DNA from 3 places in the Streptomyces sp. NPDC048623 genome. Region 1 is predicted to be linked to each of the others. Evidence: riboswitches for the same ligand, from Rfam matches in the RefSeq annotation. Region 1 holds a riboswitch; each other region holds the start of a gene.

Region 1 (7,181 bases):
CGGCGACTTCTACGCGTACCAGCACGAGGAGGGCGTCGAGCCGGACCTGGTCTGCGTCGCCAAGGCCCTCTCCGGCGGCTATGTGCCGGTGAGCGCCACCCTCGGCAAGGACTGGATCTTCAAGAAGGTCTACTCCTCGATGGACCGGGTCCTGGTCCACTCCGCCAGCTTCGGCGGGAACGCCCAGGCCATGGCCGCCGGGCTCGCGGTGCTCTCGGTGATGGAGTCCGAGGACACCGTGGCGCGGGTGCGCCGGGTGGGCGAGCTGCTCGCCTCGCGCCTGCGCGAGCTCGTCCCGCGCTACGAGCTCCTCAAGGAGATCCGGGGCCGCGGGCTGATGATCGGGATCGAGTTCGGCCGCCCGTCCTCGCTGGGCCTGCGCAGCCGCTGGACGATGCTCCAGGCGGCCCGCAAGGGACTCTTCGCCCAGATGGTCGTGGTGCCGCTGCTCCAGCGCCACCACATCCTGACCCAGGTGTCGGGGGACCACCTGGAGGTGATCAAGCTGATCCCGCCGCTGATCATCGACGAGGCGGACATCGACCGCTTCGTGACCGCCTTCACGGCGGTGATGGACGACGCCCACGGGGGCGGCGGACTGATGTGGGACTTCGGGAAGACACTGGTCAAGCAGGCGGTCGCGCAGCGGTAGCGGGCTTACGGGCCGGCCCGCCGGAGGCCCGGCTCCATCGGGGTTTTGCCTCTGGGGCAAGAAAGTTGCCTCAGAGGCACAAGCCTGGCGCAATGGACGCATGGACCACGTCACCGACGTCGTACCGGACGTCGCCCCCCAGCTGCGGGCCCTGCGCCGGCGGCGCGGGCTCACCCTGGAGGCGGCCGCCCAGCGGGCCGGGCTCTCGCCGGCGCATCTGTCGCGCCTGGAGACGGGGAACCGGCAGCCCTCGCTGCCGATGCTGCTCGCCCTCGCCCGAATCTACGGTACGACGGTCTCCGAGCTGCTCGGCGAGGCGCCGCCGGAGCGCGACCCGGTCGTCCGGGCCGGGCGCTCCGAGCCGGTCGAGGCCGACGGCTGGATCTACCGGCAGGCCGGCGGCGCGGGCCGGGCCATGCAGGCGCTGCGGGTCCACATCCCGTACGCGACCCGGGCCGACATCGTGCGCGTCCATCCCGGCGAGGAGTGGCTGCACGTCCTGGAGGGGCAGGTCCGGCTCGCCCTCGGCGACACCGTGCACCTCCTCGACCCCGGGGACAGCGCGCACTACGACTCGCTCACCCCGCACCGGATCGGCGCGGCCGGACAGGCCGGCGCCGAGGTGCTCTTCGTCCACACGCTCATGCAGAGCCCCGCCGCCGACCTGTGCCTCGGCGACGGCACCCCGCACGGCCGCTGACCCTCAGCGCTGACCACCAGAAAGGGCTGACATGTCCGAGAAGTCCCTAGATGTCACCGGCGAGGAACGCGGCGACGGCAAGTTCCCCAAGGGCCTGGTGCTCCGGCTCTTCGCGTACCTGATCGCCGGCCACCTCTTCGCCGGGTTCCTCTACCTGCTCTTCACGCTGGGCGGCGCGAAGTAGCTACGCCGTCGTGAGCAGCCGCGCGCGCAGCCGCTCCCGGGTCTCCGGGGCGAGCGTCAGGCCCTCCGCCAGATAGGCCTCGACCGAGCCCCAGGTCTCCTCGATGGTCCCGAAGGCGGCCCGCAGATACTCCACCCGCGCGTCGAACAGCGGCGCGAGCAGCTCCATCACCTCGGGCGACATGCCGTCCGGGGCGGTGGAGCTGCGCTGCACCTTGTAGCGGCGGTGCGGGGCGTTGGACTTCACGTAGTCCGCCTCGATCGCCTCGCGCTCCACGCCGACCGCGAGCAGCGATATGGCGATGGCGAGACCGGCCCGGTCCTTGCCGGCCGCGCAGTGCATCAGGGCGGGGACGCTGTCCTCGGCCATCTCGTGCAGGATCCGGCTGTGCTCGGCGGTCCGCGCGACAATCATCTTCCGGTACGAATCGGACATCCGGGCCGCCGCCTTGCCGTCGCCCAGGATCCCCCGCAGCTGCGCCAGGTCCCCGTCGCGGACGAGCTTCCAGAACTCCTTGCCGTCGGCCGGGTCGTTGAGCGGAATGTTCACGTTCCGTACGCCCGGGAGTTCCACGTCCGCGCCCTCGATGCGCCGGTCCGCCTCGTTGCGGAAGTCGAAGACCGTGTGCAGCTCCAGGGTGGTGAGGAAGGCCGCGTCCTCGGGCGTGGCGTGCGCCAGGTGACCGCTGCGGAAAAGCCGCCCGGGGCGCACGGACCGGCCGTCCACGGTCGGCAGTCCGCCCAGGTCGCGGAAGTTGCGTACGCCGGTGAGTTCGGGCTCGGTCGTCGCTCGCGTCACGGTTGCTCCTGCTCTTGAGATCGGTTCCTGGCGCAATCATCATCGCGGGCGGGCCCCAGGGACACCCCATCGGGATGGAATGGGCGATCTGTCCGTATTGAGTGATTGGGTATAAGGCGCCCTGGTTGCAGGGGAGATGGGCTCGCGGGCGTGAGCAGCGTCATAAACATGACGGACCGTGCCTGATCGTCTTTTCCAAATTCCCCTCGGCAAAGGGGGATCGAGAGACCGTCATCCACGGAGGGTGACCGGAATTCCGGGCGGATATCAAGGAATTCGAGATCGAGTGGAACCGGTGGCTTGTTCCCGTCGTCCCCGCTCGTCTAGCGTCGCGCTCACTCCGGACGGACCGCCGAATCCTGCCGCCGACCGGAATCCGCACTCACCCGTGAACGGCAGGAGCGGGGGACCCAGGTAAGACGCCGGCCCCTTCGAAGAAGGACGGCTCGGGGTGAAGTCGTGCGACCGCGCGACCGGACATCTCCCGTCCGAACCCGACAGCTCACCTCGCAGGCGACGGAGAGGAAACCGTCATGCCCGCGAAGGGTAAGCACCGCCGTACCAAGGCCAACCCGATCACCCGCGGGTTCGTGGCCGCCGGCGCCGGAGGCGCCGTCGTCGCCCTCCCGCTGATCGGCGCCACCGGCGCGCACGCCGCCGAGCAGGCCGCCCCGGCCGCCCGCCAGGCCGTCGCCGCCGTCGCGCCCGCCGCCGTCACCCCCGCCAAGGCCCCGGCCGCCGCGGGCACCAGCTACACCGTCGTGCGCGGCGACTACCTGTCGAAGATCGCCACCGAGCACCACCTGGCCGGCGGCTGGCAGAAGCTGTACCGCGACAACCGCCAGGTCGTCGGCGGGAACCCCTCGCTGATCCTCCCCGGCATGAAGCTCACCCTCGGCGCCAAGAACCCCGCCAAGGCCGCTCCCGCCAAGGCCGCCCCGGCCGCCCCGGCTCCCAAGGCCGCCGCGCCGAAGAGCTCCGCCAAGAACGGTGACACCGCGCCCTCCCGCGCCTCCCGCGGCAGCGAGCGCGCCTCGGCCCCGGCCGCCGCGAGCTCCTCTTCCTCCTCTTCGGCCTCGTCCTCCTCGGCCGGCGCCACCACCTCCTCCGGCTGGGTCGCCCCCGTCAGCGGCGGCATCTCCACCCCGTACCGCGCCTCCGGCTCCATGTGGTCCTCCGGCTACCACACCGGTGTCGACTTCATCGCCTCCACCGGCACCACCGTCCACGCGGTCGGCCCCGGCGTCGTGTACTCCGCCGGCTGGGGCGGCGCCTACGGCAACCAGGTCGTCATCAAGCACGCCGACGGCACCTACTCCCAGTACGCCCACCTCTCCTCGCTGTCCGTCTCCGCCGGCCAGACCGTGAGCGGCGGCCAGCAGATCGGCCTCTCCGGCGCCACCGGCAACGTCACCGGCCCGCACCTGCACTTCGAGATGCGCACCGGGCCGGACTACGGTTCCGACATCGACCCGCTGGCCGTCCTGCGCCAGCACGGCGTGAGCATCTGACGGGCGTCCGACGTCACGTCGGCAGCCTCCCGACACCCCGTGGCCCGGCATGCACATGCCGGGCCACCGGCGTATTCCGGCTTGGCGGAATCTTTAGCGGTGGCATATGTCACCCTGCGTCAACCCCTCCTTACGGTCGCGTAGGTCACACAGGGCGGGGAAAGATGTGGTCCCGTGGCAGACGATTCGAGATCTACAGACAAGAACGCATTCGGGTCGTACGCGGCGATCGGCGACAGCTTCACCGAGGGCGTCGGAGACCCCGGCCCCGACGGGACGTATGTCGGCTGGGCGGACCGCTTCGCGGTCCTGCTCGCCGACGAGCTGCCGGAGCAGGACGGCTTCCGGTACGCCAACCTCGCCGTACGGGGGCGCCTTCTCGACCAGATCGTCGCGGAGCAGGTCCCGCGGGCGAAGGAACTCGCCCCCGACCTCGTGACCTTCTGCGCCGGCGGCAACGACATCATCCGCCCCGGCACCGACCCCGACGACGTGGCCGAGCGCTTCGAGCGCGCCGTGGCCGACCTCACCTCGGCCGTCGGCACCGTCATGGTGACGACCGGCTTCGACACCCGTGACGTGACCCTGCTCAAGCACCTGCGCGGCAAGATCGCCACGTACAACGGGCACGTACGGGCCATCGCCGACCGGTACGACTGCCCGGTGCTCGACCTGTGGTCGCTGAAGTCCGTCCAGGACCGGCGGGCCTGGGACGACGACCGGCTCCACCTCTCGCCCGAGGGCCACACCCGGGTCGCGCTGCGCGCCGCCCAGGTCCTCGGCATGGCGGTGCCGGCCGACCCGGAGCAGGCATGGCCCCCGGAGCCGCCGCGCGGCACCCTGGAGGTCCGCAAGGACGACATCCACTGGGCCAAGGAGTACCTGGTCCCGTGGATCGGGCGCCGACTGCGCGGCGAGAGCTCCGGCGACCACGTCGAGGCGAAGCGCCCCGACCTGATGCCGCTCTAGGGCGTGTGCGCCGCGATGTGCGCCGGGACGCGTTCCAGGACGCCCCCGGCGAACACGTCGTACAACGGCAGCGTCTCCAGGTGGACGTAGCCGATGTGGCAGTCGCACACGGCCAGCGGGCACGGCCGGGGCCGCAGCGCCGCCCGGTACGAGCCGTCGTAGAGGTTGCCGAGCTCGGCCTTCACGAAGTGGCAGCGCCGTACCGTCCCGTCGCCGTCCACCGAGACCACCGACTCGCCGGTGCGGCACGGCAGCCCCGCCGAGGGGTGCGGATGCCGGCTGTACGGGAAGAGCGGGTCGAGCGCCGTCCAGTCCGCGGCCTCCGCGTCCGTGTACGTGTGGCCCTCGGCCGCGTTCACCCACAGGTACACCTGCTCCGGCAGTTCCGCGCGCAGCCGCCGGGCGTGCTCCCGGTGCTCGGGCAGCCCGACGATCCCCACGCTGAAGCGCACCCCGCGCGCCGCGAGCTCCCGGCACTTGCCGAGGAAGCGCTCGTACGGCGTCTGGCCCGGGTGGTAGGTGCACCACAGGGCCACCGTGTCCAGGTCGGCCTCGGCCAGCCACTCGGTGCGGCAGCTCAGATTGGTCTGGATCGCCACCCGCTCCACGTGCGGGAGGCGCGACAGCTCGACCAGCGTCCGCCGGTACCAGGACCGCACCAGACCCTCGCCCCACGGCGTGAACAGGATCCGCAGCCGGTCGCCGGTCTGCCCGGCGGCCCACCCGGCGAAGCGCCCGAGCGCGGCCCGGTCGGCCCGCAGCCGCTCCGGGCTGTCCCGCCGCTTGGCGAAGGGGCAGTAGGGACAGTCGTAGTCGCAGGAGGCGAGCGGCCCCCGGTAGAGCAGGGTCAGATCCATGGCCGCTGCCCCCCTACTTGGCCTCGTACGCGGCCATGGCCGCCCGTACCGCCGGCGAGAACAGCTCGGGGCCGAGGGCGTCCGAGTGCGCCAGGCCCTCCGGGGACAGCCGCAGCAGCCCGGCCGGGGCGCCGGCGTCCAGCCAGCCGCGCTCCTCGTACCGGGCCAGCTCGTCCCCGAAATGGGCGAACGGCGAGTCGCCGAACCGGGCCGCGTACTCCGCGAGCGGCATCCCGGCGGCCTGGAGCAGCGACTGCAGCAGATGCCGGCGGCGCGCCTCGCCGTCGTCGACCGGGCGGCCCACCTCGGCCCGCGAGAAGTCGGCGGTCTCGGTGTAGGCGTCGATGATCGAGCGGATCTCGCGCATCTCCACCGCGTAGTCGAAGGAGTAGTGCAGCCGCGAGGTGTACGAGCGGGCGCCGCAGCCCAGGCCGATCATGCCGTCCGTCTGGCAGGCGTGGTCGTCGGGGCCGAGCGCGGGCGCGTCCGCGCGCCGGAACATGCGCATCGACACCTGCTCGTAGCCGTGCGCGAGGAGGTGGTCGCGGCCGTACCGGTAGAGCCGCAGCCGCCGCTCGTCCCACGCGCGGTCGCTCTCGGCCGGGCCCTTGCGGCCGAGGCCGGTGAGCGGCCGGACGTACAGCGGATAGAGATACAGCTCCTCGGGCCGCCAGGCGAGGGCGGCGTCCAGGGAACGGCGCCAGGACCGCTCGGTCTGCCCGTCGATGCCGTAGATCAGGTCGATGTTGAGGACCGGGACACCGGTGTCGCGGATCCGGCCGAGGGCCGCCTCGACGTCCGCCCGGCGCTGCGGCCGCACCGCCGCCCTGGCCTCCGACTCGACGAAGCTCTGCACGCCGATGCTCAGGCGCGTCGCGCCGCGCTCGGCGAGCACGGCGAGCCGGTCGGCGGTCGCGGTGGCCGGCGAGGTCTCCACGGACAGCGGCACCGCCCGCAGGTCCACGCCGGTGCGCCGCTCGGCGATGTCGCACAGCCGGTCCAGCTCGGCGGCGCTGAGGAAGGTGGGCGTGCCGCCGCCGAACGCGGCCGTGGCGAACCGCACCGGCGCCGTGTCGCCGAGCGCTTCGCGCACGGCCGTGGCCTGCCGGTCGAGCGCGTCGAGGTAGCGGGTGGTCAGCTCGTCCGGGGCGCCGATCCGGGTGAAGAGATTGCAGAAGCCGCAGCGGACCTCGCAGAAGGGTATGTGCGCGTACAGGGACAGCGCGTCCTTCGGCTCGTCCGCCCACAGTCCGGCGAGCGCGGGCCGGTCGGGCAGCGGGCGGTAGGCCGTCTTGTGCGGATAGGCGTAGACGTAACCGGTGTACGGGCGGACCGTCTCGGTCGTGGTGCTCACGCGGCCGACTCCTTCTCGTCCCGACCCGGGGCGGGCAGCACGAACTGCGCGTACGGCACCGTCCACACGCTCTCGTGACCGAGCCGGTGCCCGGTGAAGCCGTCGTCGCCGTAGGCCGTGCCGTGGTCGGAGCAGACGATGGTGAAGCAGGCGCGC
Region 2 (7,181 bases), on a different contig from region 1:
TCAAGGGCCGCACCGGTCTCGCCCACCTCTTCGAGCACCTGATGTTCCAGGGCTCGCAGCAGGTCCACGGCAACGGCCACTTCGAACTGGTGCAGGGCGCGGGCGGCTCGCTCAACGGCACCACGAGCTTCGAGCGCACCAACTACTTCGAGACGATGCCCGCGCACCAGCTGGAGCTCGCGCTCTGGCTGGAGGCCGACCGGATGGGCTCGCTGCTCGCCGCCCTGGACGACGACTCTATGGAGAACCAGCGGGACGTCGTCAAGAACGAGCGCCGCCAGCGGTACGACAACGTGCCCTACGGCACCGCGTTCGAGCGCCTCACCGCCCTCGCGTACCCGGACGGGCACCCGTACCACCACACCCCGATCGGCTCCATGGCCGACCTGGACGCCGCCACCCTGGAGGACGCGCGGGACTTCTTCCGCACGTACTACGCGCCGAACAACGCGGTGCTCTCGGTCGTCGGCGACATCGACCCGGAGCGGACCCTCGCCTGGGTGGAGAAGTACTTCGGTTCCATCCCCGCGCACGACGGCAAGCCCGCGCCGCGCGACGGCTCGCTGCCCGAGGTCATCGGCGGCCAGCTGCGCGAGGTCGTCGAGGAGGAGGTCCCGGCGCGCGCGCTGATGGCCGCCTACCGGCTGCCCGAGGACGGCACCCGCGCGTGCGACGCGGCCGACCTGGCCCTCACCGTCCTCGGCGGCGGCGAGTCCTCCCGGCTGCACAACCGGCTCGTGCGCCGCGACCGCACCGCCGTCGCCGCCGGCTTCGGCCTGCTGCGGCTCGCCGGCGCGCCCTCGCTCGGCTGGCTGGACGTCAAGACCTCCGGCGGCGTCGAGGTGCCGGCGATCGAGGCGGCCGTCGACGAGGAGCTCGCCCGGTTCGCCGCCGACGGCCCCACGGCCGAGGAGATGGAGCGCGCCCAGGCCCAGTTGGAGCGCGAGTGGCTCGACCGGCTCGGCACCGTCGCCGGCCGCGCCGACGAACTCTGCCGCTTCGCGGTGCTGTTCGGCGACCCGCAGCTGGCGCTGACCGCCGTCGACCGGGTCCTCGACGTCACCGCCGACGAGGTGCGCGAGGTCGCCGCCGCCCGGCTGCGGCCCGACAACCGCGCCGTGCTCGTCTACGAGCCGGTGGGCGGCACGGCCGACGAGACCGACAGCGACGAGGAAGAGGGAGCGGACCAGTGACCGACGCTGCCGCGTCTTTGACGAGCATGGAGTTCCACCCGCAGCCGCAGGCCGGCGAGGCCAAGCCCTGGGCCTTCCCGGCCCCGGAGCGCGGCGCGCTCGACAACGGGCTCACGGTGCTCCGCTGCCACCGCCCCGGCCAGCAGGTGGTGGCCGTCGAGATCTTCCTCGACGCGCCGCTCGACGCCGAGCCCGAGGGCCTGGACGGTGTCGCCACGATCATGGCCCGGGCCCTGTCCGAGGGCACCGACCGGCACACCGCCGAGGAGTTCGCCGCCGAGCTGGAGCGCTGCGGCGCCAGCCTCGACGCGCACGCCGACCACCCCGGCGTACGGGTCTCCCTGGAGGTCCCGGTCTCCCGGCTGCCCAAGGCGCTCGGCCTGCTCGCCGAGGCCCTGATCGCCCCGGCGTTCGCCGAGAGCGAGGTCGAGCGCCTGGTGCGCAACCGCCTCGACGAGATCCCGCACGAGACGGCCAACCCGTCCCGCCGCGCCGCCAAGCAGCTCTCCAAGGAGCTGTTCCCGGCCGGCGCGCGCATGTCCCGGCCGCGCCAGGGCACCGAGGAGACCGTCGCCGCGATCGACGCCGCCGCCGTGCGCGCCTTCTACGACGCGCATGTGCGCCCGGCCGCCGCCACGGCCGTCGTGGTCGGCGACCTCACCGGTGTCGACCTGGACAAGGAGCTCGCCGACACCCTGGGCACCTGGAGCGGCAAGCCCGCCGCGCCGCGCCCGATGCCGCCCGTCACCGCCGACGACACCGGACGGGTCGTCATCGTGGACCGGCCCGGCGCCGTGCAGACGCAGCTGCTCATCGGCCGCGTCGGCGCCGACCGCCACGACAGCGTCTGGGCGGCCCAGGTGCTCGGCACGTACTGCCTCGGCGGCACCCTCACCTCCCGCCTGGACCGCGTCCTGCGCGAGGAGAAGGGCTACACCTACGGCGTACGGGCCTTCGGCCAGGTGCTGCGCTCCGACGGCGAGGGCCACGGCGCGTCGATGCTCGCCATCAGCGGCTCGGTCGACACCCCCAACACCGGTCCGGCACTCGACGACCTGTGGAAGGTGCTGCGCACCCTGGCCGCCGAGGGGCTGACGGACACGGAGCGTGACGTCGCCGTGCAGAACCTGGTGGGCGTGGCCCCGCTCAAGTACGAGACGGCCGCCTCGGTCGCGGCGACGCTCGCCGACCAGGTCGAGCAGCACCTCGCGGACGACTACCAGGCCCATCTGTACGCGCGGCTCGCCGCGACGGGCACGGTGGAGGCGACCGCCGCGGTCGTCAACGCCTTCCCGGTGGACCGGCTCGTGACGGTGCTCGTCGGCGACGCGGCGCAGATCGCGGACCCGGTGCGGGCGCTCGGCATCGGCGAAGTGACCGTCGTCACCGGCTGATTGAGCCGCCGTCACAGGGACCCCGACGGCTGGTTCGTCGGGGTCCTCCTGTTTGTCCGTATTGCAGAGTGCTGTGGGTGAATGCCCTGTGGCATGTCTTACAAAAACCCGTGTCCGTTTGGTTATTGAAAGGTGATCGGCCTAGCGTCGATGCGGCTGTCCGGCCACTGCACGACGCCGCGTCCGCGGCAACGGACAGTCATCGCCGAGTCCCCGCAAGGCGCGAGCCTGGGGAGCCGGGGACCCATACGCAGTCCCTGGGGTGAATCGGACGCCTTCGCTCCGCGCGGAGGGGCCCGTAGGAGACCTTCCTGCTCCGAACCCGTCAGCTAACCCGGTAGGCGAGAGGGAAGGAAAGGACCAGCCACTACATGGCGTTCACCCGTGCCACCGGGAAGCATCGTGGTTCGAGCCGGATGGCGCGCCGCGGCGCGGGCTTCGCCGGCATGGCGACTCTCGCCACCACCGGCGTCATCGGCACCCTGGCCTCCCCGGCGCTCGCCGCCGACACGGAGAGCCCCTCCGTGGAGGACACCGGCCTCACCCAGGTGATCGCCGAGGAGTCCCTCGCCGAGCGGGTCGACGCCCAGGCGTCCGCCCAGGAGAAGGCCGCCGCCGAGGAGGCCGCCCGCGTCCGGGCCGCCGCCGAGGCCAAGCGCAAGGCCGAGGCCCGCGCCAAGGAGATCCGCGAGGCCAAGGAGCGCGCCGCCCGTGAGGCCGAGCGCAAGCGCCTCGCCTCCTTCCAGCTCCCCGTGGCCGGCTCGTACGTGAGCACCGGCTACAAGGCCGGCGGCTCGCTCTGGTCCTCCGGCAGTCACTCCGGCATCGACTTCCACGCCGCCTACGGCACCAAGGTCGTCTCCGTGGGCTCCGGCACCGTCGTCGAGGCCGGCTGGGGCGGCGCCTACGGCAACAACATCGTGATCCGGATGAACGACGGCACGTACACCCAGTACGGCCACCTCTCCGCCATCCGCGTGTACGTCGGCCAGAAGGTCACCCCCGGCGAGCAGATCGGCGTCTCCGGCTCCTCCGGCAACTCCACCGGCCCGCACCTCCACTTCGAGGCGCGCACCACCGCCGAGTACGGCTCCGACATCAACCCGATCAGCTACCTCCGCGCCCGCGGCGTGAGCGTCTGACGGTCCCACTTCAGTAAAAATGCCCCGGCTGGTTTCGAGTCGGGGCATTTTTGCGTCCGTTTCCAACGGGCGCCGTCGGAATTTCCGGCGTCCTGCAATAGAGTCGCAGGACGCGGACGAAATCGGAGGTCTCAGATGCGCATTCCCGCGCAATCGGTATGCACGGCGATCCGGGACGACATCGTCTCCGGGGTGTACGCGCGGGGCGCCCGGCTCACCGAGGAGCAGCTGGCCCGCCGCTACGGGGTCTCCCGCGTCCCGGTCCGCGAGGCGCTGCGCACCCTGGAGTCCGAGGGCTTCGTGGTGAGCCGCCGGCACGCCGGCGCCCATGTCGCCGAGCCCGGTGAGCAGGAGGCCGCCGATCTGCTCGACATGCGCTCCCTGCTGGAACCGATGGGTGCCGCGCGGGCCGCGCAGCGGCGCACCGACGCCCACCTCAAGGTCCTGCGCGGCCTGGTCAGGATCGGTCAGGAGCGCGCCAGGGACGGGCGCGGCGCGGACCTGGCCGCGCTCGGCGGCTGGTTCCACGAGACGCTGGCACAGGCCTCGGGCAGCCCGCCGCTCACCACGCTGCTCACCCAGCTGCGGCACAAGATCGCCTGGATGTACGCGGTCGAGCCGGCCGAGCGGCCCGCCGAGGCGTGGGCCGAGCACGGGGCGATCGTGGACGCGGTGGCCCGCCGGGACGCCGAGCGGGCCCGCGCGCTGACCGCGCTGCACGTGGAGCGGTCGGTCCCGCTGCACCGTCTGAAACGGACGGACCGGCCGCGCGTGAGGGTTTCGCAACATGCCGTAAACAGTGCGGGACCGCGGAATTAACGCGGGCGCCGTATACAAAGAGGTGAGAATTCCCCGGCCCGTTTCGTGCTGCCCTGAATTCGTCCGTGCATTCCCGCGGAAGCGGGAATGGAGTGTAGACGGCACACGAAAGGTGCGGGAAAACGAAAACGCCGCGTCCGCCCGGGAGGAGCCGGGGGACACGGCGTTCCGTGATCCGTCGTCGGGGAGGTGACGGGTCAGACGGTCTCGGGGAGCTCGTCGAGCCCCTCGGCGACCAGCTTCGCCAGGCGGTCGAGCGCGATCTCGGCGCCGTCGGCCTCCGAAGTGAGCACGATCTCCTCGCCGCCCTGGGCACCCAGGCCGAGCACCGCGAGCATGGACGCGGCGTTGACCGGGTTGCCGTCCGCCTTGGCGATCGTCACGGGGACGCCGGAGGCCGTGGCGGCACGGACGAAGATGGAGGCGGGGCGGGCGTGCAGGCCCTCGGCCCAGCCGACGTTGACGCGGCGCTCAGCCATGGTGGTTGCCCTTCAACTTTCAGCGATTGTCTAGACCAGTCTCTCATGGGTGACGAGGTGCTCGTACCGACCTCCGGCCCCGGCCGGACGGCCGTTCGGCCCTCCCTAGACTGCCCGGCGGACCGGGGCCACGCGACCCGTGCCCCTGTCGGACCCCGGCCGTAGGCTTGCCCCATGCAGAGGGGTTCGGAGCAGTCGGGGCAGCCGGAGCACGCGTATCCGGACCACTGGGAAGCGGATGTCGTCCTCCGGGACGGCGGCACCGCGCGGATCAGGCCGATCACCGCCGACGACGCGGACCGGCTGGTCAGCTTCTACGAGCAGGTCTCGGACGAGTCGAAGTACTACCGCTTCTTCGCGCCCTACCCGCGCCTGTCCGCCAAGGACGTGCACCGCTTCACCCACCACGACTTCGTGGACCGGGTCGGCCTCGCGGCGACCGTCGGCGGCGAGTTCATCGCCACCGTGCGCTACGACCGGATCAACGACCAGGGCCACCCCGCCTCGGCGCCCGCCGACGAGGCCGAGGTCGCCTTCCTCGTGCAGGACGCCCACCAGGGCCGCGGCGTCGCCTCCGCGCTGCTCGAACACATCGCGGCCGTCGCCCGCGAGCGCGGGATCCGCCGGTTCGCCGCCGAGGTGCTGCCCGCCAACAACAAGATGATCAAGGTGTTCACGGACGCCGGGTACACCCAGAAGCGCAGCTTCGAGGACGGAACCGTCCACCTCCACCTCGACCTGGAGCCCACCGACCGCTCCCTCGCCGTCCAGCGCGCCCGCGAACAGCGCGCCGAGGCCCGCTCCGTACAGCGCCTCCTCGCCCCCGGTTCCGTCGCCGTGATCGGCGTCGGCCGCACCCCCGGCGGCGTCGGCCGCACCGTCCTGCGCAACCTCCTCGACGCCGGCTACACCGGCCGCGTCCACGCGGTGAACGCCGCCCTGGACGAGGGACCGCACGAACTGGAGGGCGTCCCCGCCGTCCGCTCCGTCGCCGCCATCGGTGAACCCGTCGACCTCGCCGTCGTCGCCGTCCCCGCCGAGCGGGTCCCCGAGACCGTCGCCGACTGCGGCGAGCACGGCGTGCGCGGCCTGGTCGTGCTGTCCGCCGGCTACGCCGAGAGCGGGCCCGAGGGCCGCGAGCGCCAGCGCGCGCTGGTCCGCCAGGCCCGCTCGTACGGCATGCGGATCATCGGGCCCAACGCCTTCGGAATCATCAACACGGCCGCGTCCGTCCGCCTGAACGCCTCCCTCGCCCCGCAGATGCCGGCCGCCGGCCGGATCGGGCTCTTCACCCAGTCCGGCGCCATCGGCATCGCCCTGCTCGCCGGACTGCACCGGCGCGGCGCGGGCCTGTCCTCCTTCCTCTCCGCCGGCAACCGCGCGGACGTCTCCGGCAACGACCTGCTCCAGCACTGGTACGACGACCCCGCCACCGACGTCGTGCTCCTCTACCTGGAGTCCATCGGCAACCCCCGGAAGTTCACCCGGCTCGCCCGCCGCACCGCCGCCGTCAAGCCGGTCGTGGTGGTCAAGGGCGCCCGGCACAGCGGCAGCGCCCCGCCCGGACACCGCGTCCCCGTCACCCGTATCCCGCACGCCACCGTCTCCGCGCTCCTGCGGCAGGCCGGCGTCATCCGCGTCGACACCGTCACCGAACTCGTCGACGCCGGCCTCCTGCTCGCCGAGCAGCCGCTGCCGGCCGGCCCCCGGGTCGCCATCCTCGGCAACTCCGAGTCCCTCGGCCTGCTCGCCTACGACGCCTGCCTCACCGAGGGACTGCGCCCGCTGCGGCCGCGCGACCTCACCACCGGCGCCACCCCCGCCGACTTCCGCACCGCGCTGAACGCCGCCCTCGCCGACGACGCCTGCGACGCCGTCGTCGTCACGGCGATCCCCTGGGTCGGGGAGAACGGAGCCACCGAGTCCGGCGACGGTGAGGTGCTCGCCGCCGCCCTCCGCTCCGCCGTCACCGCCGCGCCCGGGCCGGCCAAGCCGGTGGTCGTCGTCCATGTGGAGATGGGCGCACTCGCCGAAGCCTTGTCCGAAGCCGCCCGCACGGGCCCGGCGCGCCGCGCGGCCCGGACGACCGCCGCTGAGCCCGGGGCCGCCGCTGAGCCCGGCACCGCCCCTGAACCTGGCACCGCCTCCGCCTCC
Region 3 (7,181 bases), on a different contig from region 1:
GCTACGGATCACCGCCTGGTGCGGGGCGCGGCTCTCGCGGGAGCGGTGTCTGGTGCTCGGGCTGGGGCTGATGGGCGCGGCGTTCCTGGTCCCGGCCGCGCTCGGGCGCCCGCTCGTGGCGCTGCTGCTGTGCGCGGCGGTGCTCGCCGTGGCGAACGCGGTGCTCTACCCGTACGAGATGGACACCGTCGTGGCGCTGTCCCGGGGGCGCTGGGTCGCCACCCACTACGGGCTCTACAACACGGTCTGCGGGATCGGCATCACCCTGGGGAACCTGGGGACGGGCGTGCTGCTCGACGCGACCGGCTGGTCGGCGGCGCCGTGGCTGGTGCTGTGCGCGGTCGGGCTCGGCTGCGCGGCGGCCATGGCGGCGCTCGCGCGGGGCGGGCGGCTCGCGGAGCGCCCGGCCGCCGCCGTACGCCAGTCGGCCGAGGAGGAGTCGCCGACCCGCGCGGGCTGACGGCACCCTGAGGTGTCGCGGTGGTGTCCGCGGCCGTCGACACGGACGTACGTACGCATGTACCGGGCCGGGGAGGGAGCACAGGGTGGCGCGAGCAGCGGGAACGCGGCGTGGGCCCGGGGGCGACGGCGGCCCCGGCTCGTCCCGGTACGCGTCCGCCTCCCGGCACCCGTCCGCGTCCGCGTCCACGTCTCCGTCCTCGGACGCGTACCGCGGCGCCCGGCGTTTCCTGCGGGCCCTGCCCCCGCTGGTGATCCTGGGCGGGGTCGCCTACGACTTCCTCACCCCGCCCGTCTACACCGCGGCGCCTCTCTTCTCGGCGGCGCCGCTGATCGCCGCTCCCTTCTTCTCCACCCTGACGACGCTGCTCACCGGGATCGCGGCGGTCCTGGCGAGCTTCGGGCTGCACGACTACGGCACCACGGCCGACACGGTCCAGGCGGTCACGGAGTCCCTGACGGTCCTCACGGTCGCCGGGCTCGCCGTGCTCATCAGCCGGGTGGTGCGGCGCAGCGGGGAACGTCTCGCCTCGGCGCGGGTGATCGCCGAGACGGCGCAGAAGGCGGTGCTGCCGGCGCCGGAGGAGCGGATCGGCGGGCTGCAGATCGCGGCGCGGTACGAGGCGGCGCAGGCCGACGCGTTCATCGGCGGCGATCTGTTCGCGGTCCAGGAGACCCCCTACGGGGTGCGTCTCGTGGTCGGGGACGTCCGGGGCAAGGGGCTTGACGCGGTGGAGGCGGTGGCGGTGGTCATCGGCGCGTTCCGGGAGGCCGCCGAGCTGGAGGCGACCCTGGAGGGGGTCGCGGCGCGGCTCGAACGGGCGCTGGCCCGGGAGGGCATGAGGCGCACCGGGTTCGACGCCTTCGAGGGCTTCACGACGGCGGTGCTCGCCGAGATCCCGGGCGGTGACCAGGTCGTACGGGTGGTCAACCGCGGGCACCCCGAACCGCTGCTGCTGTACGGGGACGGGGGCGTCAGGCCGCTGGTGCCGACGGAGCACGCGCTGCCGCTGGGCATGGGGGAGCTGGCGGTGCTGCCGGACCGGGCGGACGTGTCGCCGTATCCGCCGGGTGCGACCCTGCTGTTCTACACGGACGGTCTTTCGGAGGCGCGGGACACGACGGGGACCTTCTACGACCCGCGGGGGCGGCTCGACGGGCGGATCTTCCCGGGGCCGGAGGAACTGCTCGACGCGCTGGTGGCGGATGTGCGCCTGCACACGGGTGGGGACACGACGGACGACATGGCGCTGCTCGCGGTGAGCCGCCCGGCGGCGGGGCAGCCGGAGCGGCGCCGCACGATGCGTGTGGTGCCGCCGGACGGTGGGGGCGGCGGCCATGACACGGCGTAGTCGCAGGATCTCCCTGCGATAACAACTGACGCAACGTCAGATTCCTGCTGTGAATCTCCTCCTTTCTGAAGGGCGCTCAACTCGGGCGATTCCCTCCTAATTCAGCTAATGATCAAGGGGAACGGCTTGGAATCGGGGGGCCGTGTCTATTAACGTTCGATAACGCAGCGCGGTCGTCCCAGCCGTCGCAAGAGACGGCACCGTGCGCACGCGCCGAATCCCGCAAGGGAACCGGGGAACCACCACTTGGGGTGAATCGGGCCCCACCGCACTCGTGCGGCACGGTCCGTAGGAGACCTTCCTGCTCCGAACCCGTCAGCTAACCCGGTAGGCGAGAAGGAAGGAAAGGAGAGCGCCTCCGTGGCGTCCAACACCCCTGCTCCGCAAACCCCCTTCGCCCCCTTCGGCACCTCCGCCTCGGCGGGCGGCGATCTGGACGGGGCCGCGGAGGAGTGGAACCCCACCGAGGACTCCCTGCGGGCGCAGAGCCGCGCCGGCGGACGCCACCGGGTCGTCAAGCAGCGCTCCAACTTCGCACGTTCCTCCACCGTCCTCGGTGTCGGTGTCATCGCCGCCGTCGGCGCGGGCGGCCTGGCCACCGCGCAGCAGAAGCCGCCGGTCTCGATCGCCCTGCCGGACGTCAACCTGCCCGACGCCTCCGGCCTGCCGGGCGTCGGCGCGCTGATCGACGCGGTCGACGGGGACGGTGCCGAGGACACCGCGGGCAACGCCACCCAGCCGCTCACCGCGCTGACCTACACCACCACCGAGACCGCCGGCCAGGGCTCCGGTGCCGAGGCGCGGACCGAGACGGCGACGGCGGACGCCGGCGAGGCGCTGCGCGCCCGCATCCTCCAGCAGGCCGAGCAGCAGCAGGCCGCCGCCGACGCCGCCGCGCAGGCCGCCGCGGAGAAGGCCGCCGCCGAGAAGGCCGCGGCCGAGGCGGAGAAGGCCGCGGCGGACGCCCAGGCCAAGGCCGACGCGGAGGCGAAGGCGGCCGCCGAGGCCAAGCAGAAGGCCGAGGAGGAAGCGGCGGCGAAGGCCGAGGCCGAGCGCCTGGCCCAGCTCGCCGCCAGCTACGCGCTGCCGACCTCCTCGTACACGATCACCTCGACCTTCGGCCAGGCCGGTTCCATGTGGTCCTCCGGCTACCACACCGGCCTGGACTTCGCCGCCCCCACCGGCACCCCGGTCAAGGCCGTGCACGGCGCCACCGTGAAGTCGGCCGGCTGGTCCGGCTCGTACGGCTACCGGATCGTCCTGGAGCTCGAGGACGGCACCGAGATCTGGTACTGCCACCTCTCCTCCATGACCGTCGGCGTCGGCCAGACCGTCGGCACCGGCGAGACCATCGGCCGCGTCGGCGCCACCGGCAACGTCACGGGCCCCCACCTCCACCTCGAGGTGCACACCCCGTCCGGCACCGGCATCGACCCGATGGCCTGGCTCCAGGACAAGGGCCTGTCCGTCTGAGTCCTGGACGCCGGAATAGCGGTGGCGGCGCGCGGAGTTGATCTCCTCATGACTTCTCTCCGCAAGCTGGGCACCTCCGATCTGCATGTCTTCCCGCTCGCCCTCGGCGGCAACGTCTTCGGCTGGAGCGCCGACGAGGCACAGTCCTTCGCGGTGCTCGACGCCTACGCCGCCGCCGGCGGCAACTTCGTCGACACCGCGGATGTCTACTCGGCCTGGGCGCCGGGCAACGAGGGCGGCGAGTCCGAGAGGGTGATCGGCCGCTGGATGGCCTCCCGCGGCAACCGCTCCGACATCCTCGTCGCCACCAAGGTCGGCGCCCACCCCGGCTTCAAGGGCCTGGGCGCCACGAACATCAAGGCCGCCGCCGAGGAGTCGCTGCGCCGGCTCGGCACCGACCACATCGACCTCTACTACACCCACTTCGACGACGAGTCCGTGCCGGTGGAGGAGATCGTCACCGCCATGGACCAGCTGGTGAAGGACGGCAAGGTGCGGGCCGTCGCCGCCTCCAACCTCTCCCCGGAGCGGCTGCGCGCCTCCCTCGACTTCGCCGAGGCCGAGGGCCTCACCCGCTATGTCGCCCTCCAGCCGCAGTACAACCTGGTCTCCCGCGACACCTACGAGGGCCCGCTGCTCGACGCCGCCGCGCAGGGCGGCCTCGCGGCCGTGCCGTACTACGGCCTCGCGGCCGGCTTCCTCACCGGCAAGTACCGCGCCGGCAAGGCCGTGGACAGCGTCCGGGCCGCAGGTGCCGGCAAGCACCTGGAGACCGAGCGCGGGCGGCGCGTGCTCGCCGCCCTCGACGCGGTCGCCGAGGCCCGTGGCGCCGAGCTCGCCACCGTCGCCCTCGCCTGGCTCGCCTCCCGCCCCACCGTCGTCGCGCCGATCGCCTCGGCCCGTACGGTCGAACAGCTCCCGGCGCTCCTCGCGGTCGCCGACCTGGAGCTGACCGACGCCGAGCTCGCCGTCCTCACGGAGGCGTCGGCGGCCTGAGGCCCCCGAGCCGTCAGCTGCGGTACGGGTTGTAGCCGCCGTAGTCCAGGTACTGCGGCGGCACCCACACCCGGCCGGTCGCCCGCGCCGCGTACGTCAGCGCGGGCGAGGCTATTCGGCGGCGCTGCCACAGGTGGTGCAGCAGCTCCTGCTCGCGGGCGGTGAAGTCCTGCGCGACCTGCCCGCGCCGGGCCCGGTGGCGCAGGAACGCCAGGGTGGTGGCGAAGGCCTCGTACTCGCCGACCGCCTGCGCGCCCGGCTTGCCGAGGCTGCGGGCCGCATAGCCGCGGGCCAGCGCGCGGGCCCGCATCGAGGAGAGCGCGAGCGGCTCGTCGAGGGCGAGCCAGCCGGCCGTCGCGTAGGCGGGGAGCTCGCCGGATATCGTGCGCAGCTCCTTCTGCCGGCTCCATATCGCGAGCCAGGTCAGCAGGGCGAACACCGGCACCATGAACATGCCGTAGACGAGGACGAACGCCAGCGGGTGGAAGCTCGCCGAGCCGTTCCAGGTGGCGTGCAGACCCATCGCGAGCAGCAGGCCGCCGAGCGGCAGCAGCCACATCCGGGTGCGGCGGAACCGGGCACTCGCCGGGAGCAGTGCGGCGAAGCCGAGGCCGAGCCCGGTGAGCGAGGTGAACAGCGGGTGCGCGAACGGGGACATGATGACCCGCGCGAAGAACGTGGCCATCGTGACGCCGAGTCCGCCCGAGCCGAGGTCCTGGTCCTCGCCGAAGGCGTTGCCCAGATAGAGGATGTTCTCGGTGAAGGCGAAGCCGGTGGCCGTGAAGCCCGCGTAGACCAGGCCGTCGACCGGGCCCGTGAAGTCGCGGCGGCGGAAGAGGAAGAGCAGCAGCACCGCGGCGCCCTTGGCGGTCTCCTCCACGACCGGGGCGACGGCGGTCGCGCCCAGGGACTCGGCCGAGCCGGGGTCGGCCAGGGCGCTGCTGATCCACTTCACGGCGAAGGAGTTGGCGAAGATCGCGATCAGGGTGGAGGCGAACGCGCCCCAGGCGAGCGCGAACAGCAGGTTCTTCCAGGGTGCCGGTTCGACCCGGTCGAGCCAGCGGAACGCGAAGACGAGCAGCGGGACGGGCAGCACGGCGAGGCCCAGGCCGACGAGGAAGCCCTCGGTGCCGGTCTCGTCCCGGACGATCGCCAGGATCACGAGCGCGCACAGCGCGAGCACGGTGATCACGGCGACGGCCCGGACCACCCGGCTGCGCCAGAATGCCTTGCGCGGCTTGTAGCGCCACTTGGACCGCTCCGGCACGGCGGCGAAGTCCGGCTGCTCGCTCTCGAGCGCGGGCACGGGAGCGGGCGCGGGGACGAACGCCCGGTCGTGGGCGACCGCCTGCGCGGGGACGGAGCCGGGCTCGATGGCAGGTCCGGCGATGGGATTCGACGACACGCAACGACCCTAGCCACCTGCACCGACAGCGGCGAGGGGGTTCTTCCAGCCTGTGGACAACTCGGTGCCGGCCGAAGTCCGGTGCGGCGTCGGAGTTTCCGGCGGTGGAACCCCCGGGCCTACGGGCGGTGGAACCCCGGGCCTTACCGGCGGTGGAACAGCAGGTCGTGGACCACGTGCCCCTTGTCCAGGCCCTGGCCCTCGAAGCGGGTCAGCGGCCGGAACCCGGGCCGGGGCGCGTAGCCGCCGTCGGCCTGGCTGTTCTCGAAGTCGGGGTGCGCGTTGAGCACCTCCAGCATCTGCTCCGCGTACGGCTCCCAGTCCGTGGCGCAGTGCAGCAGCCCGCCCTTCGTGAGCCGGGGGGCGAGCAGGGTCAGGAAGTCCGGCTGGATCAGGCGCCGCTTGTGGTGGCGGCTCTTCGGCCAGGGGTCCGGGAAGTAGACCCGGCAGCCCGCGAGGGACTCCGGCGGGAGCATCTCGCGCAGCAGGATGATCGCGTCGCCGTTGGCGACCCGGACGTTGGTGAGCCCGTTCCGGTCGGCGAGGCCGAGCAGATTGCCCTGGCCGGGGGTGTGGACGTCCACGGCGAGGATGCCGGTGCCGGGGTCGGCGGCGGCCATCTGCGCGGTGGCCTCGCCCATGCCGAAGCCGATCTCCAGGACGACCGGCAGCCCGCCGAACATCTCGTCCAGGTCGAGCACCCGCTTGCCGTCGATGTCGAGGCCCCAGTCGGGCCAGCGCTTCAGCAGGGCCTCGGCCTGGCCGGTGGTGACGCGGCTGCGGCGCGGCTGGAAGCTGCGGATCCGCCGCTCGTAGTGCGAGCCCGCCGGATCAGCCAGCGGGCCCTCGCCGGGCGCGAACCGCTGGCTGCCGAGCCGTACGACGCGCTCCTCGGCGCGCTGCTCGGCCGACCGCTCGGCGGGCTGCCCGGTGGTGGCGGGGGCGGTGTGCGGGGTGTTCTCAGGCTGCTCAGACACAATGCCCCGATTCTACGGGGCCCGGCGTGTCCTACAGCAGCGCCAGCGCCCGGCCCGCGACCTCGCGGCCGATCGGGAGCGAGGCCGTCGCCGCCGGTGAGGGCGCGTTGAGCACATGCACCGTGCGGGTGGACTCGCGGATCAGGAAGTCGTCGACCAGGGTGCCGTCCCTGAGGACGGCCTGTGCCCGCACGCCCGGGGTGGCCCGGTGCAGGTCGCGCTCCTGCACGAGCGGCAGCATGCGCCGTACCGCCTCGGTGAAGGCGCGCTTGGACAGCGAGCGGTGCAGCTCGCCCGCCCCGTAGCGCCAGTGGGCGCGGGCGATGGCCCAGCTGCCGGGCCAGGCCAGGGTGCCGGCGAGCTCGCGGGGGCGGATCACCGACCAGCCGTAGCCCTCGCGGGCGAGCGCCGGGACCGCGTTCGGCCCGACGTGGACGCCGCCGTCGATGCCGCGGGTCAGATGGACGCCGAGGAAGGGGAAGGCCGGGTCGGGCACCGGATAGACCAGGCCGCGGACGA

What was found. A riboswitch is a leader RNA that binds a small molecule or an ion and turns the genes downstream of it on or off. The one in region 1 is predicted to bind cyclic di-AMP.
Region 2: linked by a shared signal. The riboswitch ahead of AB0C73_RS13455 (M23 family metallopeptidase) and the one ahead of AB0C73_RS10980 (LysM peptidoglycan-binding domain-containing M23 family metallopeptidase) in region 1 are both predicted to bind cyclic di-AMP.
Region 3: linked by a shared signal. The riboswitch ahead of AB0C73_RS29765 (M23 family metallopeptidase) and the one ahead of AB0C73_RS10980 (LysM peptidoglycan-binding domain-containing M23 family metallopeptidase) in region 1 are both predicted to bind cyclic di-AMP.

What each region holds. Positions count from the first base shown of each region.
Region 1 is NZ_JBEZHV010000006.1:57,780-64,960, reverse strand. Features, by position in the region: gene AB0C73_RS11000 (aspartate aminotransferase family protein) at 1-652, shown strand, start outside; gene AB0C73_RS10995 (helix-turn-helix domain-containing protein) at 753-1,352, shown strand; gene AB0C73_RS10990 (DUF6126 family protein) at 1,384-1,536, shown strand; gene AB0C73_RS10985 (tyrosine-protein phosphatase) at 1,537-2,334, opposite strand; cyclic di-AMP (ydaO/yuaA leader) riboswitch at 2,675-2,863, shown strand; gene AB0C73_RS10980 (LysM peptidoglycan-binding domain-containing M23 family metallopeptidase) at 2,868-3,845, shown strand; gene AB0C73_RS10975 (SGNH/GDSL hydrolase family protein) at 4,020-4,814, shown strand; gene AB0C73_RS10970 (STM4011 family radical SAM protein) at 4,811-5,671, opposite strand; gene AB0C73_RS10965 (STM4012 family radical SAM protein) at 5,685-7,025, opposite strand; gene AB0C73_RS10960 (STM4013/SEN3800 family hydrolase) at 7,022-7,181, opposite strand, start outside.
Region 2 is NZ_JBEZHV010000007.1:247,633-254,813, reverse strand. Features, by position in the region: gene AB0C73_RS13465 (pitrilysin family protein) at 1-1,193, shown strand, start outside; gene AB0C73_RS13460 (pitrilysin family protein) at 1,220-2,587, shown strand; cyclic di-AMP (ydaO/yuaA leader) riboswitch at 2,781-2,946, shown strand; gene AB0C73_RS13455 (M23 family metallopeptidase) at 2,959-3,729, shown strand; gene AB0C73_RS13450 (GntR family transcriptional regulator) at 3,865-4,548, shown strand; gene AB0C73_RS13445 (HPr family phosphocarrier protein) at 4,746-5,027, opposite strand; gene AB0C73_RS13440 (GNAT family N-acetyltransferase) at 5,202-7,181, shown strand, end outside.
Region 3 is NZ_JBEZHV010000026.1:17,305-24,485, reverse strand. Features, by position in the region: gene AB0C73_RS29775 (MFS transporter) at 1-460, shown strand, start outside; gene AB0C73_RS29770 (PP2C family protein-serine/threonine phosphatase) at 690-1,811, shown strand; cyclic di-AMP (ydaO/yuaA leader) riboswitch at 2,013-2,160, shown strand; gene AB0C73_RS29765 (M23 family metallopeptidase) at 2,172-3,284, shown strand; gene AB0C73_RS29760 (aldo/keto reductase) at 3,333-4,280, shown strand; gene AB0C73_RS29755 (PrsW family intramembrane metalloprotease) at 4,294-5,586, opposite strand; gene trmB (tRNA (guanosine(46)-N7)-methyltransferase TrmB) at 5,829-6,662, opposite strand; gene lhgO (L-2-hydroxyglutarate oxidase) at 6,694-7,181, opposite strand, start outside.